DNA from 4 places in the Vibrio metoecus genome. Region 1 is predicted to be linked to each of the others. Evidence: predicted binding sites of a transcription regulator. Region 1 holds the regulator's gene; each other region holds the start of a gene.

Region 1 (3,217 bases):
AGGACAAGGTTTGTCATGTCAGCCAAACATCCGATTATTGCGGTGACGGGTTCTTCCGGCGCCGGAACTACAACCACCTCTGAAGCCTTTCGCAAGATGTTCAATATGATGAGCATCAAGCCTGCTTGGGTTGAGGGGGACAGTTTTCATCGCTTCACTCGTCCAGAAATGGATGTAGAAATCCGCAAGGCGCGCGAGCAAGGTCGCCATATCAGTTACTTTGGTCCCCAAGCCAACGATTTCCCAACCCTTGAAGAATTCTTCCGCCAATACGGAAAAGTAGGCACCGGCCAAGTGCGCCGCTACTTACACACCTTTGATGAAGCAGTTCCGTATAACCAAATGCCCGGTACGTTTACGCCTTGGCAATCACTGCCCGAAAACTCAGATGTGCTGTTTTATGAAGGCTTACACGGCGGTGTGGTCGATGGTGATGTCAATGTCGCGCAACACGTCGACTTTTTGATTGGTATGGTGCCGATTGTTAACCTTGAGTGGATTCAGAAATACGTACGTGATACACGCGATCGCGGCCATTCACGTGAAGCGGTGATGGATTCCATCGTCCGTTCAATGGACGACTACCTTAAATTCATCACCCCGCAATTTTCGCGCACCCACATCAACTTTCAACGTGTGCCCACAGTCGATACTTCTAACCCACTCAATGCTAAAGGCATTCCAACGCTGGATGAGAGTTTTGTGGTGATCCGTTTTCGTGGCATCAAAAATGTCGATTTCCCCTACTTACTGGCGATGATTGATGGCTCATTCATGTCACGCCACAACACCATCGTGGTGCCTGGGGGCAAGATGAGTTTTGCCATGGATTTGATTGTGCGTCCGCTACTGCAACAACTGATCGAAACCGGAAAAATCGGCTAGATCCGACCAGTGATGAATGCTTACTTTTCATACCGTGATCATGTGCACATTTTTGCGTAGCAAATTGGACTACTGACACGATTAAAATCAAGAAATCGATTTCGAAAAAGGATACTATTCTTAACCGAAACATAAGATAGCTTGCAGCCTTGGGTAACACCTCTTATTCTAGTAAGCCCAATTGAGGCTTCGCTAAAATATGGATAGCGGCAAGCGTACCCTGCAGAGGAAGTGAGATTATTATGGTTCTAGGTAAACCTCAAACCGATCCAACACTAGAGTGGTTTCTTTCACATTGTCACATTCATAAGTACCCATCAAAAAGCACACTGATCCACGCGGGTGAGAAAGCGGAAACGCTGTACTACATCGTAAAAGGTTCAGTTGCGGTACTGATCAAAGATGAAGAAGGTAAAGAGATGATTCTCTCTTACCTGAACCAAGGTGATTTTATCGGTGAGCTTGGCTTGTTTGAAGAAGGCCAAGAGCGTACCGCTTGGGTTCGTGCTAAAACACCTTGTGAAGTGGCTGAAATCTCATTTAAGAAATTCCGTCAATTGATCCAAGTAAACCCAGATATCTTGATGCGCCTTTCAGGTCAAATGGCTCGTCGTCTGCAAGTGACCAGCCAAAAAGTTGGCGACCTTGCGTTCCTAGACGTAACTGGCCGTATCGCACAGACTCTGCTGAACCTTGCACGTCAGCCAGATGCGATGACTCACCCAGATGGTATGCAAATCAAGATCACTCGCCAAGAGATCGGTCAAATTGTTGGCTGTTCTCGTGAAACCGTTGGCCGCATCCTGAAGATGCTGGAAGAGCAGAACCTGATCTCTGCCCACGGTAAAACCATCGTGGTTTACGGCACTCGCTAAGCATTCCCGATAAAAAATAGCCACCCTGCGGTGGCTATTTTTATTTGCATCATACGCTAAATTTAACGGTTCGTGCTTTCAAAAATCTTATCCGCCGAAGCTTCGACAAATCCGGGGTACAGCAATCCATTCGCCATTGGATAACGTTTGGCAAACTCATAAAAGCCACCGGGGATCATCTCCGCGCCTTCGTTAAAACGCACTAACACTTTATCAGCCATGGTCGAAGACTGTTCGAGCAAGACTTCTGGTGAGCCTTTTACTTCCCCACCCGATTCATTGATGCTAAAGCCATGTTGGCGCAGATGGTCATTGACCTGTTTCACTTCATGCAGCGCATTGAGCTGATTCACGCTGACTGTAAAGTGGTTTGCACCATAACCATGCGCCGCAAGCCAAGCGGCATACTCACTCTCTTTCGCCAAAGTAAGATAGTCGGCATGGCTTAAGCTCCATAAGCGACCGCCATACAAAAAAGCCTCACTGGCTAATGCTTGTGGCTGAACTTGTGCCACCAGCTTTTCAACAATCGCTTGCAGCTCAGGTGAACACTCTTCCACTTTCAGCTCACTAATGAAAACCTTAGGCTGCAAAGGATCGGGATGTTCAAAATGCTTAGCAAAGAGTTTTTTACTTTTGAATTCATACTCACCACACGCTTGATAGCCGAGCGCCAAAAACGGCTTCGCCATCGTTTCTAATCCTAGCGGCGCGACATTAAAAGTACGCAGCGCGATGTGATCATTAATCAGTGGCTCATCTTCTTGTAAGAGTTGATGTACTTTCTCTGCCGACGGGCAGAGGCGCTCAATATAATCATTCCAGAGCGATTGGAATAAAGCTGTTGGCGTCATAACGCCTCCTTGTTGATCCTATGAAACGCAAAGGGACTAAGGTTAGACACCGTGTAATTTATCCAGCGCTAACACGATAAAGCTTTCAACCTGTGACGAAAAAAGTGCCTACTTGGCTGCGCAGGCACAAAATAAATTATGATTAGAGTTCAACGCCCGGGCTCAAGGTAGCAGGAAGCAATGTTGTCTCCCCTTCCATTGAGGCCATTGGATAAGCGCAATAGTCGGCGGCATAGAAGGCACTGGGGCGTAAGTTGCCCGATGCTCCAGGGCCACCAAACGGTGCATCACCACTGGCTCCGGTTAATTGGCGGTTACGATTGACGATGCCCGCACGAATATGATCGACAAAGTAATCCCACTCGTCATCGTCAGTCGAGACGAGTCCAGCGGATAAGCCAAAGCGGGTATCATTGGCAAGCTCTACCGCTTGCGCCAAAGTCTGGTAACGCACCACTTGTAGCAAAGGTCCGAAATATTCATCATCCGGCAAGCGCTCAATCGCCGTGACATCAATGATCGCTGGTGTGATAAACGCCGCATGCAAAGCGCGAGCTTCAAGCAGACTTTTACCGCCTAATGCTTGTAGATGGGATTGCGCAT
Region 2 (3,217 bases), on a different replicon from region 1:
ACTGCACCTTTCGATGGGTAGTGGAACTGAGCCATATTGCCTAATGGGTCTTCCACGTTGCCTCGCGCTAAAATCAGTTGATAGCGGTTATCAATACGTTCACGCAGCGAGGTATTAACTTTGTGAGTGGAAGCTTGCGCTTCAACCAAATACTCACGGGGTACAAAACGAGCAGGGGTTTGGTATGGATCGTGATCCAAACTGCCGGTTGGTTCTTCATTGGCAGAATAGTTGAGATGCTGACACAGGATATAGCCTGTCTTGGCATCCCCAGTCGCTACCCAAAATACCCCATTATTGCTGTGTGCTTGTAACGGTTGATAGTGAGATGCGAATTGGTAAGTTTTGGCGTGATTGACCCAGCGGGCATCAATCATGGCGAGTTTACGCCGACAGCGGCTCGCGATATGGTCAAGGTGATCGTAAAACGTTTTCGGATTAATCGAGAGCTTACGGCAAATTTCACGTACGGAATAACCTGTAAACAGTAACCCGAGCAGAGATTCTTGGAAGTTGAGCTTATGATTGGCACCTGACCATTTATCCACAAACGTCGAGTGGCAGGCTTTACAACGATAACGTTGGCGATCACCACTGTAACCAAAGGCGTGATAAAGCTGTTTGTGAGTATGGACGGATAATCCCGTGTTCTGGCACGCCGGATTATGGCAAGCGGGTAACCCTTCGCTGTGCAGCTGACGCAAGCGGTGTAGCTCATTCACCACTTCGTGATTATTAAGTAAGGGGGGAAAGCTCCACATTCACGACAAACCATCGCTGGCCGTTTCGGGTTTACGCGCTGCAAAACGTAATGCTTTGCCTCACTCAATCCAAAGTTGTCACACGCCAATGTTTTACAAAAGTTGAGTTGTAAACCTTCTGCGTCCGGTGGTAGTTGGTCGTTAGGCACGATCTCCCCCTCGGGGTATTTCTGACCGTCAGGAGTATTTCAGCCTGACGGTGATGACAAGATAAATTAGATGTTGATTGCGGTTTCAAGCGCCACTTTCATCATGTCGTTAAAAGACTTTTGACGATCTTCTGAGCTGAGTTTTTCACCACGTAGGATATGGTCAGACACCGTCAGAATAGTCAGCGCACGTGCGCCAAGATCAGCGGCAACACCGTAGATGCCCGCGGCTTCCATATCCACCCCTAAAATGCCCAGCTTTTTCATTTTTTCGAAGATTTCTGGCTCTGGTGTGTAGAACAGATCGGCTGAAAATACGTTCCCTACTTTTACAGGGACTTGCTGAGCCCGTGCCTGATTCACTGCGGTTTCCAGCAGGTCGTAATCGGCGATGGCGGCAAAATCATGACCACTGAAGCGGATACGGTTTACTTTGGAATCGGTGGAGGCGCCCATACCAATCACCACATCCATCAGTTTTACATCGTCACGCACGGCACCACAGCTACCGATACGGATGATGTTTTTTACACCATATTCAGCAATTAATTCATGTACATAGATGCTGCATGATGGAATACCCATGCCATGGCCCATCACCGAAACTTTTTTGCCTTTGTAAGTGCCGGTAAAGCCAAACATACTGCGCACATCGCACACTTGCTTCACGTCTTCCAAGAAGGTTTCCGCAATGTATTTCGCACGCAGCGGATCACCTGGCATCAGTACGGTTTCAGCAAAATCACCAGGTTGCGCGTTAATGTGTGGGGTTGCCATGGTTATTCTCCAATTCAATTCAGCCAATACATTGATTACGAATCCTGTTGGCTGAGGATTTATCTGTTGCGCCAATACTAGCCACTATGGGTAAGGCTCCTTGAGAGCATCGTCACAAATTACTCTCTTTAGTTCCTGATATCCCTAGTTGATAACCAAATATGTTGAAACTGATAAGGCAAGCGTTGAGCCAATCGTTTGGTTTTATATGTTTGTCTTTGGTGTACAAAAATATTATTTGTACAGCATGAAATCACGTGCTATAGATCTTGTACATAAATTTTTATTGTACAGATAAGTGTTGGAGACTCGTATGCCGACCACACCACTCAAAATTGGCATCAGTGCTTGTCTTCTCGGAGCCAAAGTTCGCTTCGATGGCGGGCATAAAATCAGCCATTTCGTCACGGATGAGCTTGCACGCTACGCGGAGTTTGTGTCTGTCTGTCCTGAGATGGGAATGGGTCTACCGGTGCCACGTCCAACTCTGCGGCTGTTTTCAGAAAATCAACGTATTGCATTGGTGGAAACCAAAGATGCAACGCGTGACCATACCCAAGCGTTAGAAAGTTACTCGCAACAAAAAGTGGCAGAGCTTAGTAATGCGGAACTGTGTGGATATATCGTCTGCGCAAAATCACCCAGTTGCGGTATGGAACGAGTCAAAGTGTACAAGCACAATAGTGCCGAAAAAGAAGGGGTGGGGATTTATACCCGCATCTTAATGGAGAAAATGCCTTGGTTGCCGATTGAGGAAGATGGCCGCCTGCATGATCCGGTACTGCGTGAAAACTTTATTACACGGATTTACTGCCTACATGATTTTTATACCAGTATGGGTGAAACTCCGAGTGCAAGGAAAGTGGTTGAATTTCATTCACGCTACAAATTGAGTTTGATGGCGCATCATCCTGAATCCTACCGTGCTTTGGGAAAATGGGTGGCCAATGTGAAGCAGTACCCATTGGATCGGTTTATTGAGGAATATCGTTTAGGTTTAATGCAAGCACTCGCGCACCCCGCGAGCCGTAAAAATAACACCAATGTGTTGATGCATTTACAAGGATATTTCAAACGCTCACTCAACAAGCTGCAAAAAGCGGAGTTAGCACAGGTCATCGAAAGTTACCGCTTAGCGGAACTGCCTTTGCTCGCCCCCCTGACTTTATTGAAACATTATCTCGCGTTGTACCCCGATCCGTATCTGGATCAGCAACGTTACCTCAATCCTTATCCTTCGGAGTTGAAATTACGCTATGGCTTGTGATGAAAAACACTACGCAATACGTGAAGTGGCGGAAATAACGGGCGTAAAACCAGTGACGCTGCGAGCGTGGCAGCGTCGGTATAACTTGGTACAACCCGATCGTACCGAAAAGGGCCATCGTCTATTTACAGAACAAGACATCGAGATGATCCGCCAGATCCAAAGTTGGCTAGCAAAAGGGGTGGCGATTGGCAAAGTGGGTGCTCTATTACAAAGTGGTACGCCAGAAGCGGAATTTCTCCAGCAGTCAGTGACCCAGTTGG
Region 3 (3,217 bases), 620 kb from region 1:
AAGACCACTGGCTTGTTTGGTATCGAAGTAAAAAGGGATAACGCCTCGTAATAGCGCGCAGCGATTGAGTGTTGCTTGGTTTGCCGACATCGCAAAAATGGGGAATACGGAGTTTAGGCGAGAGGTCATTAATGCGGTGCGTCCAGATTCTGTCAATGTCACCATGGCCTTGACTCCTTCTAGATGGTTTGCCGCATAAATCGTCGACATCGCAATCGCTTCTTCTTCTGTGATGAACACACTTTTTATTCGATAGTTTTGTTCATTCGACTCAATCATTTTTTCAGCACCGACACAGACTTCAGCCATTGCTTTAACGGTTTCTACTGGGTATTTACCGGCAGCGGTTTCCCCTGAAAGCATGACCGCGTCAGTACCATCGAGAACCGCATTCGCCACATCCATCACTTCCGCTCGTGTTGGCATTGGGTTACTGATCATAGATTCCATCATCTGCGTCGCGGTAATGACAACTCGATTCAGTTTTTTCGCCCGTGAAATCAGCTTTTTCTGGACGGCGATCAGTTCAGGGTCACCGATTTCAACCCCGAGATCGCCCCGAGCAACCATAATCACATCCGAGGCGCGCACAATATCATCAATGTTTTCATCGCAAGACACGGTTTCCGCCCGCTCAACTTTAGCCACCATACGAGCATGTAGCCCCGCTTCTTGAGCAAGCCTACGTGCATACTTCATATCTTCTCCATTGCGAGGAAAGGACACGGCCAGATATTCCACCTGTATTTCTGCCGCGAGTCGAATGTCATTCTTATCTTTTTCTGTTAATGCATCTGCGGATAATCCACCGCCTTTTTTATTGATGCCTTTGTTGTTGGAAAGAGGTCCGCCAACCAGCACTGTGGTATGAATTTTATTGGCTTCTACACGTATCACTTGCAGTTGCACACGACCATCATCAAGCAACAAGATATCGTCTTGGCGGACATCCTGAGGGAGTTTTTTGTAATCAATACCGACACTTTCTGTCGTTCCTTCTCCTTTAGCTAAGTCGGCATCAAGAACAAAAGACGCTCCTTCCGCTAAGATGATTTTTCCTTCTTTAAAGGTTGATACACGAATTTTAGGGCCTTGCAAATCACCGAGCAGGGCGACATGGCGACCTAATTTAGCCGCGATCTCACGTACTTTTTGAGCTCTATTTTTATGATCTTCGGGTGTACCGTGTGAGAAATTCATTCTCACGACATTGGCTCCTGCACGAATGATGGCTTCTAAAATTTCGGGGCTTTCTGTAGAAGGACCTAAGGTGGTGACGATTTTTGTTCTACGTAAAGTTGAGCTCATATCAAGGTTCCTTAGATGTAACAGTATTAGCGAGGCTTATACTCAGTATAGTGACTCAGAAAAAGTTAGATCGTTTTTGCTGTGAAGTAAGTGTTTGAACAGGGATATTACTCCTGTGATGACTTTGGGTTTGCTCGGTTTTGGTATAACGTGCGAATCAATGAAATCGGGAAATAAAGCCTAATAATTGGATATAAAACACAAACTTCTAGGGATATGCGTGATATTTGTCACGCCTATCTGACAAAGAACTTCACAATTACTTCGCAAAGTAAAAAAATTGGTTTGTTGTTGAACTCCGGAGCGTCGCATGTACATGGCTCAACCCGGTCACATTGATCACATTAAGCAGATCAATGCTGGCCGCGTATATAAACTCATAGATCAAAAAGGGCCAATCTCTCGTATCGACTTGTCGAAGGAGAGTGAGCTTGCGCCAGCCAGTATTACCAAAATTACGCGTGAGTTGATTGACGCTCACTTAATTCATGAAACGACGGTTCAAGAGGCGATCAGCCGAGGTCGTCCTGCGGTTGGGTTACAAACCAACAATATGGGATGGCAATTTCTTTCAATGCGCCTTGGCCGTGGTTATCTCACTATTGCCCTACACGAATTGGGCGGTGAAGTATTGATCGATACCAAAATCGATATCCACGAAATCGATCAAGATGATGTTCTCGCCCGTTTATTGTTTGAAATTGAAGAGTTTTTCCAAACTTATGCCGCACAATTAGATCGGGTAACCAGCATTGCCATTACGTTGCCGGGATTAGTCAATTCTGAGCAAGGTATTGTGCTGCAGATGCCGCATTACAATGTAAAAAATTTAGCATTAGGCCCTGAAATATATAAAGCCACGGGTTTACCTGTTTTTGTTGCTAATGATACAAGGGCGTGGGCATTGGCAGAAAAGTTGTTTGGTCATGCTCAAGATGTTGAGAATTCAGTCCTCATTTCAATCCACCATGGACTTGGAGCTGGGATTGTGCTCGACGGACGAGTATTACAAGGCCGACATGGCAACATTGGCGAGCTAGGCCATATTCAAATTGATCCTAAAGGTAAGCGTTGTCACTGTGGAAATTATGGTTGTTTAGAAACGGTGGCGTCCTCACAAGCGATACGAGATCAGGTCAAAGATCGAATTATGGCTGGAGAGACGAGTTGCCTTGCGATAGTTGAAGATATTTCTATAGAAGATATTTGTGCTGCAGCGGCGGATGGAGATCCACTGGCGGTGGACGTAATTCAGCAGCTTGGGCGTTATTTAGGTGCTGCAATTGCGATTGTGATCAACCTATTTAATCCAGATAAGGTATTGATCGGTGGTGTAATTAATCAAGCGAAAGCGATTTTATACCCCTCGATTGAACAATGTATTCGCGAACAGAGTCTACCGGTCTATCACCAAGATTTGCAGTTGGTTGAATCTCGTTTTTATAAACAGGCGACAATGCCAGGCGCTGCTTTGATTAAGCAGGCGCTCTATGATGGTCTACTCTTAATGAAAGTGGTCGAAGGTTAATCGATAACTTCATTAGTAAGAATTTCAGCCTTGCTTACATTTACATTTATACCTAGGGGCTATACTGTTACCAAGGTATTCATTTAACGGAATTTCGTATGTCAGGTGTTTTGAACACGGTAGACCAGCGTACTAATCTGGTCGGCGAAAACCGATTGGAGCTGTTACTGTTTAGCCTCAATAGTCGTCAAATTTTTGCGATAAACGTATTTAAGGTCAAAGAGGTCATAAAAGTACCTCAATTGACTAAAATGCCGGGTTCGCATCCACATATTACTGGTGTGGCATCCTTACGTGGTGAGCCCGTGCCGGTGATTGACTTACGCTCTGCTATTGGTTTTCCTCCTCGTCGAGCTCAGGACACTGAACAAAATCTGATCA
Region 4 (3,217 bases), on a different replicon from region 1:
CCGCATAAGAGCCGACCACACACAGGTTGGCCATACGCACCATGCGGTGGAAGCCTTCTTCGATGATCGAGAGCTTTTGCTGTTTCGCTACATCACCCGGCCATTTGGCACGCACTTCTTGCAAGAAGCGATGGTTGATCTCGTAAATGATCTCCATATGACGTGGCAGTAAGCGTTGGATTAACGATTCACTCCACGTTTCTAGCGCCTCTGGCAGCAAAGTATGGTTGGTATACGCGAAGGTTTTCGAACAGATCGCCCACGCCGCTTCCCAAGACATCTGCTTTTCATCGATCAGAATGCGCATCAGCTCAGGGATCGCGATGGTTGGGTGCGTATCGTTAAGCTGAATGGTTTCGTATTTCGGCAAATCCGCTAACGCATGACCTACGGCCTCATGGCGACGCAGAATATCGCGCACCGATGCTGCACTGTGGAAATACTGCTGCATCAAACGCAGGGTTTTGCCTTTTTCGTGGTTGTCATTCGGATACAGGACTTTGGTGATGTTACCAGCATCGATCAACGCGTGCTGTGCTTCAAAGTAGTTACCGTTGTTGAAGCTTTCCAACGAGAAAGGCGCGATAGCGCGACACTCCCACAAACGCAGCGGGTAAACCGTATCACTTTGGTAGCCGACAATCGGCAGATCCCACGGCATCGCTTGCACCAGCATGCCCGGAACCCAACGACGACGCTCTTTACCATTTTCATTAACGACTTCAACGTGACCGTAGAAGCCAATTTCCTGCTTCAGTTCGGGGCGCGCGACTTCCCATGGGTAGCCTTCAACACCACACCATGCATCAGGCGCTTCTTTTTGACGGCCTTCTTCAAATGACTGTTTAAACAGACCATATTCGTAGTGCAGACCGTAGCCTACGGTCGGATATTCTTGCGCCGCGCAAGAATCCATAAAACAAGCGGCAAGACGGCCTAAACCACCGTTACCTAATGATGGGTCGCGCTCTTCTTCTAGCAAGTCGGTCAGGTTCTGGCCGAGTTCTTCCATCGCTTGCCCTACGGCTTCATACACGCCCATGCTGATCAAGTTGTTGCCAGTTAAACGGCCAATCAAAAACTCCAGCGATAGGTAGTTCAAACTTTTGCTATTGAGGATGCGTTCATCCTGTTCGGTTTCCAGCAAATCAAAGGTGGTAAATTCAGCAAGGGCTCGCCCCATCGCCAAGTACCATGCACGCGCCGAAGCGTGCTCTACCGTCGTGGCATAAGTTGCGGTTAAATGGCGCTTCACGTTTTCTTGGAACAACTTCTTGTCAAACTGTTTCTGTTGAGTAGGTTTCATTGTGAACTCTCACTTTTTGGTTCTAATCCATCTGACCTCTATCCTGCCTTCACGACTTTGGCAAAACATCCTCCTACTTTTCTCATCAATTAGGAGGAGGAACCAAGGCGTAGAGGCGCAGGAGTCCGGTAGTGAGTGATCTAGCTCCCATCAATGCTTAGTTCAACCAGAGATAGCAGTGATTCGGATCACACCACCCGCCGATTAACCATAGCTAGGCTTTATGAAAGTTCGGAAAACAAGAGGTTGAACATTTGTCCACTCTGCTAAATAGATCACAATAATTTCGTTTCCGTTACCTACTTTTCACTTAATTTCGTAGAGGCTTAGACAATACCCTTGCTCAGGCGCAGATGGATTAGTGACAAGAATCACAAATATGGGGCGTAGTTATGAGCGAAACGTGAAGAACACAGAAAACTCAGTATGGATCAATAAACGCGCAGAATGACTTCAAGTAACATTCGTCCATCTGAGTGTGATACGCCTCGCGTATTCACCTCTCCCTACGCTTGGAACTGGTGTTCCAAGTTAAAAGAGCATGACGCTCTGATTGGAATAGACGAGAGAAAGAAGATGTGGATCCCTTCGAAACTGACTCGCCCGGGACGTTTGCATAACGCCATCGTCCGCCCCCGTGTTCTGGAATTATTGCAACACGCGACTTGCTACAAATTAGTGCTATTCCGCTCTCCGGCGGGGTATGGCAAAACCACCATGGCCGCACAGTGGCTTGCCGATAAGCCCAATCTGGGTTGGTACAGCATTGATGATAGCGATAACGATCCGTTTCGCTTTATGAACTATCTGCTGCAAGCGATTAATAAAGCAACCCACAACGCCTGCCCCAACGCGCAAAAATTGGCAGAGAAGCGTCAATTTTCCTCACTGCACTCACTGTTTAGTGAAGTGTTTGCCGAGATGGCCGACTACCACGGCGAATGCTATGTGGTGCTGGATGATTACCATCTGATCAGCGATGAAACCATTCACGAAGCGATGCGCTTTTTCTTAAAGCACATGCCCGATAATTTAACCTTGGTGGTCACCAGCCGTTCAACCCCACCTTTGGGTACGGCTAACCTGCGCGTGCGTGATTTAATGATTGAGATCGGCAATGAGCTTTTGGCTTTTGATACCGAAGAAACCACGCGCTTTTTCAACCAACGCGTTTCCGATGGGATTGATGCGCTGACGGCGAATCACCTACGTGATTATGTGGAGGGTTGGCCTTCCGCGATGCAGCTCATCGCGCTGCAAGCACAACATCAGCACCGCACGCTCGCTCAAACCATCGAATCAGTTTCGCACTTTAACCATGCGCATCTTTGGGATTATCTGGTCGAAGAAGTGTTTGATCTGCTCGACGATGAAACCCGCTATTTCTTGATGCAGTGTTCGGTACTCGATCATTTTGACGATGCATTAGTCAGCAGCTTAACGGGGCGTGACGATGCCTTGGCGATGATCGAGTCTCTCAATCGATTTGGGCTGTTTATTTCGCCACTGGAAGGAGAAACCAACTGGTATCGCTTCCACAATCTGTTTGCTGAATTTTTAGCACACCAACGCCAAGCACGCATTCCGCAACAAGAGCAAGATTTGCAACGTGCTGCCGCCAAAGCCTGGTTAGAAGCGGCAACACCTCACCAAGCCTTGCGTCATGCGCGTTTGGCGCAAGATAGCGAGTTGCTGGCGAGCATTTTGAGCCAGTTTGGTTGGAAGATGTTTAACCAAGGTGAGCTTGAGGTGTTGGAATCGGCAATCAATCTGCTTACACCCGCTCAACTGTATCGCGAGCCTAAATTGTGCATGCTGCAAGCTTGGCTAGCGCAGAGTCAGCATCGCTATAACGATGTGGGCGCATTACTCGCCAAAGCAGCGAAAGAGATGCAGGCACTGAATGTCGAG

The links. The regulator CRP, encoded in region 1, controls carbon source genes, mostly activating them, when cyclic AMP is high. The targets are predictions, from matches to a motif close to TGTGANNNNNNTCACA.
Region 2: deoD (purine-nucleoside phosphorylase) is a predicted target of CRP. The motif match lies at 1,789-1,804, and genes of this name have one in related genera.
Region 3: mlc (sugar metabolism global transcriptional regulator Mlc) is a predicted target of CRP. The motif match lies at 1,528-1,543, and genes of this name have one in related genera.
Region 4: EPB59_RS16640 (glycogen/starch/alpha-glucan phosphorylase) is a predicted target of CRP. The motif match lies at 1,441-1,456, and genes of this name have one in related genera.

What each region holds. Positions count from the first base shown of each region.
Region 1 is NZ_CP035686.1:109,607-112,823, reverse strand. Features, by position in the region: gene EPB59_RS00505 (phosphoribulokinase) at 16-885, shown strand; gene crp (cAMP-activated global transcriptional regulator CRP) at 1,128-1,760, shown strand; gene EPB59_RS00495 (DUF1338 domain-containing protein) at 1,823-2,614, opposite strand; gene astD (succinylglutamate-semialdehyde dehydrogenase) at 2,757-3,217, opposite strand, start outside.
Region 2 is NZ_CP035687.1:665,177-668,393, reverse strand. Features, by position in the region: partial or broken gene EPB59_RS16475 (transposase) at 1-910, opposite strand, end outside; gene deoD (purine-nucleoside phosphorylase) at 977-1,687, opposite strand; gene EPB59_RS16465 (YbgA family protein) at 2,001-2,954, shown strand; gene EPB59_RS16460 (MerR family transcriptional regulator) at 2,944-3,217, shown strand, end outside.
Region 3 is NZ_CP035686.1:728,660-731,876, forward strand. Features, by position in the region: gene pyk (pyruvate kinase) at 1-1,308, opposite strand, end outside; gene mlc (sugar metabolism global transcriptional regulator Mlc) at 1,619-2,836, shown strand; gene EPB59_RS03480 (chemotaxis protein CheV) at 2,935-3,217, shown strand, end outside.
Region 4 is NZ_CP035687.1:713,481-716,697, forward strand. Features, by position in the region: gene EPB59_RS16640 (glycogen/starch/alpha-glucan phosphorylase) at 1-1,306, opposite strand, end outside; gene malT (HTH-type transcriptional regulator MalT) at 1,883-3,217, shown strand, end outside.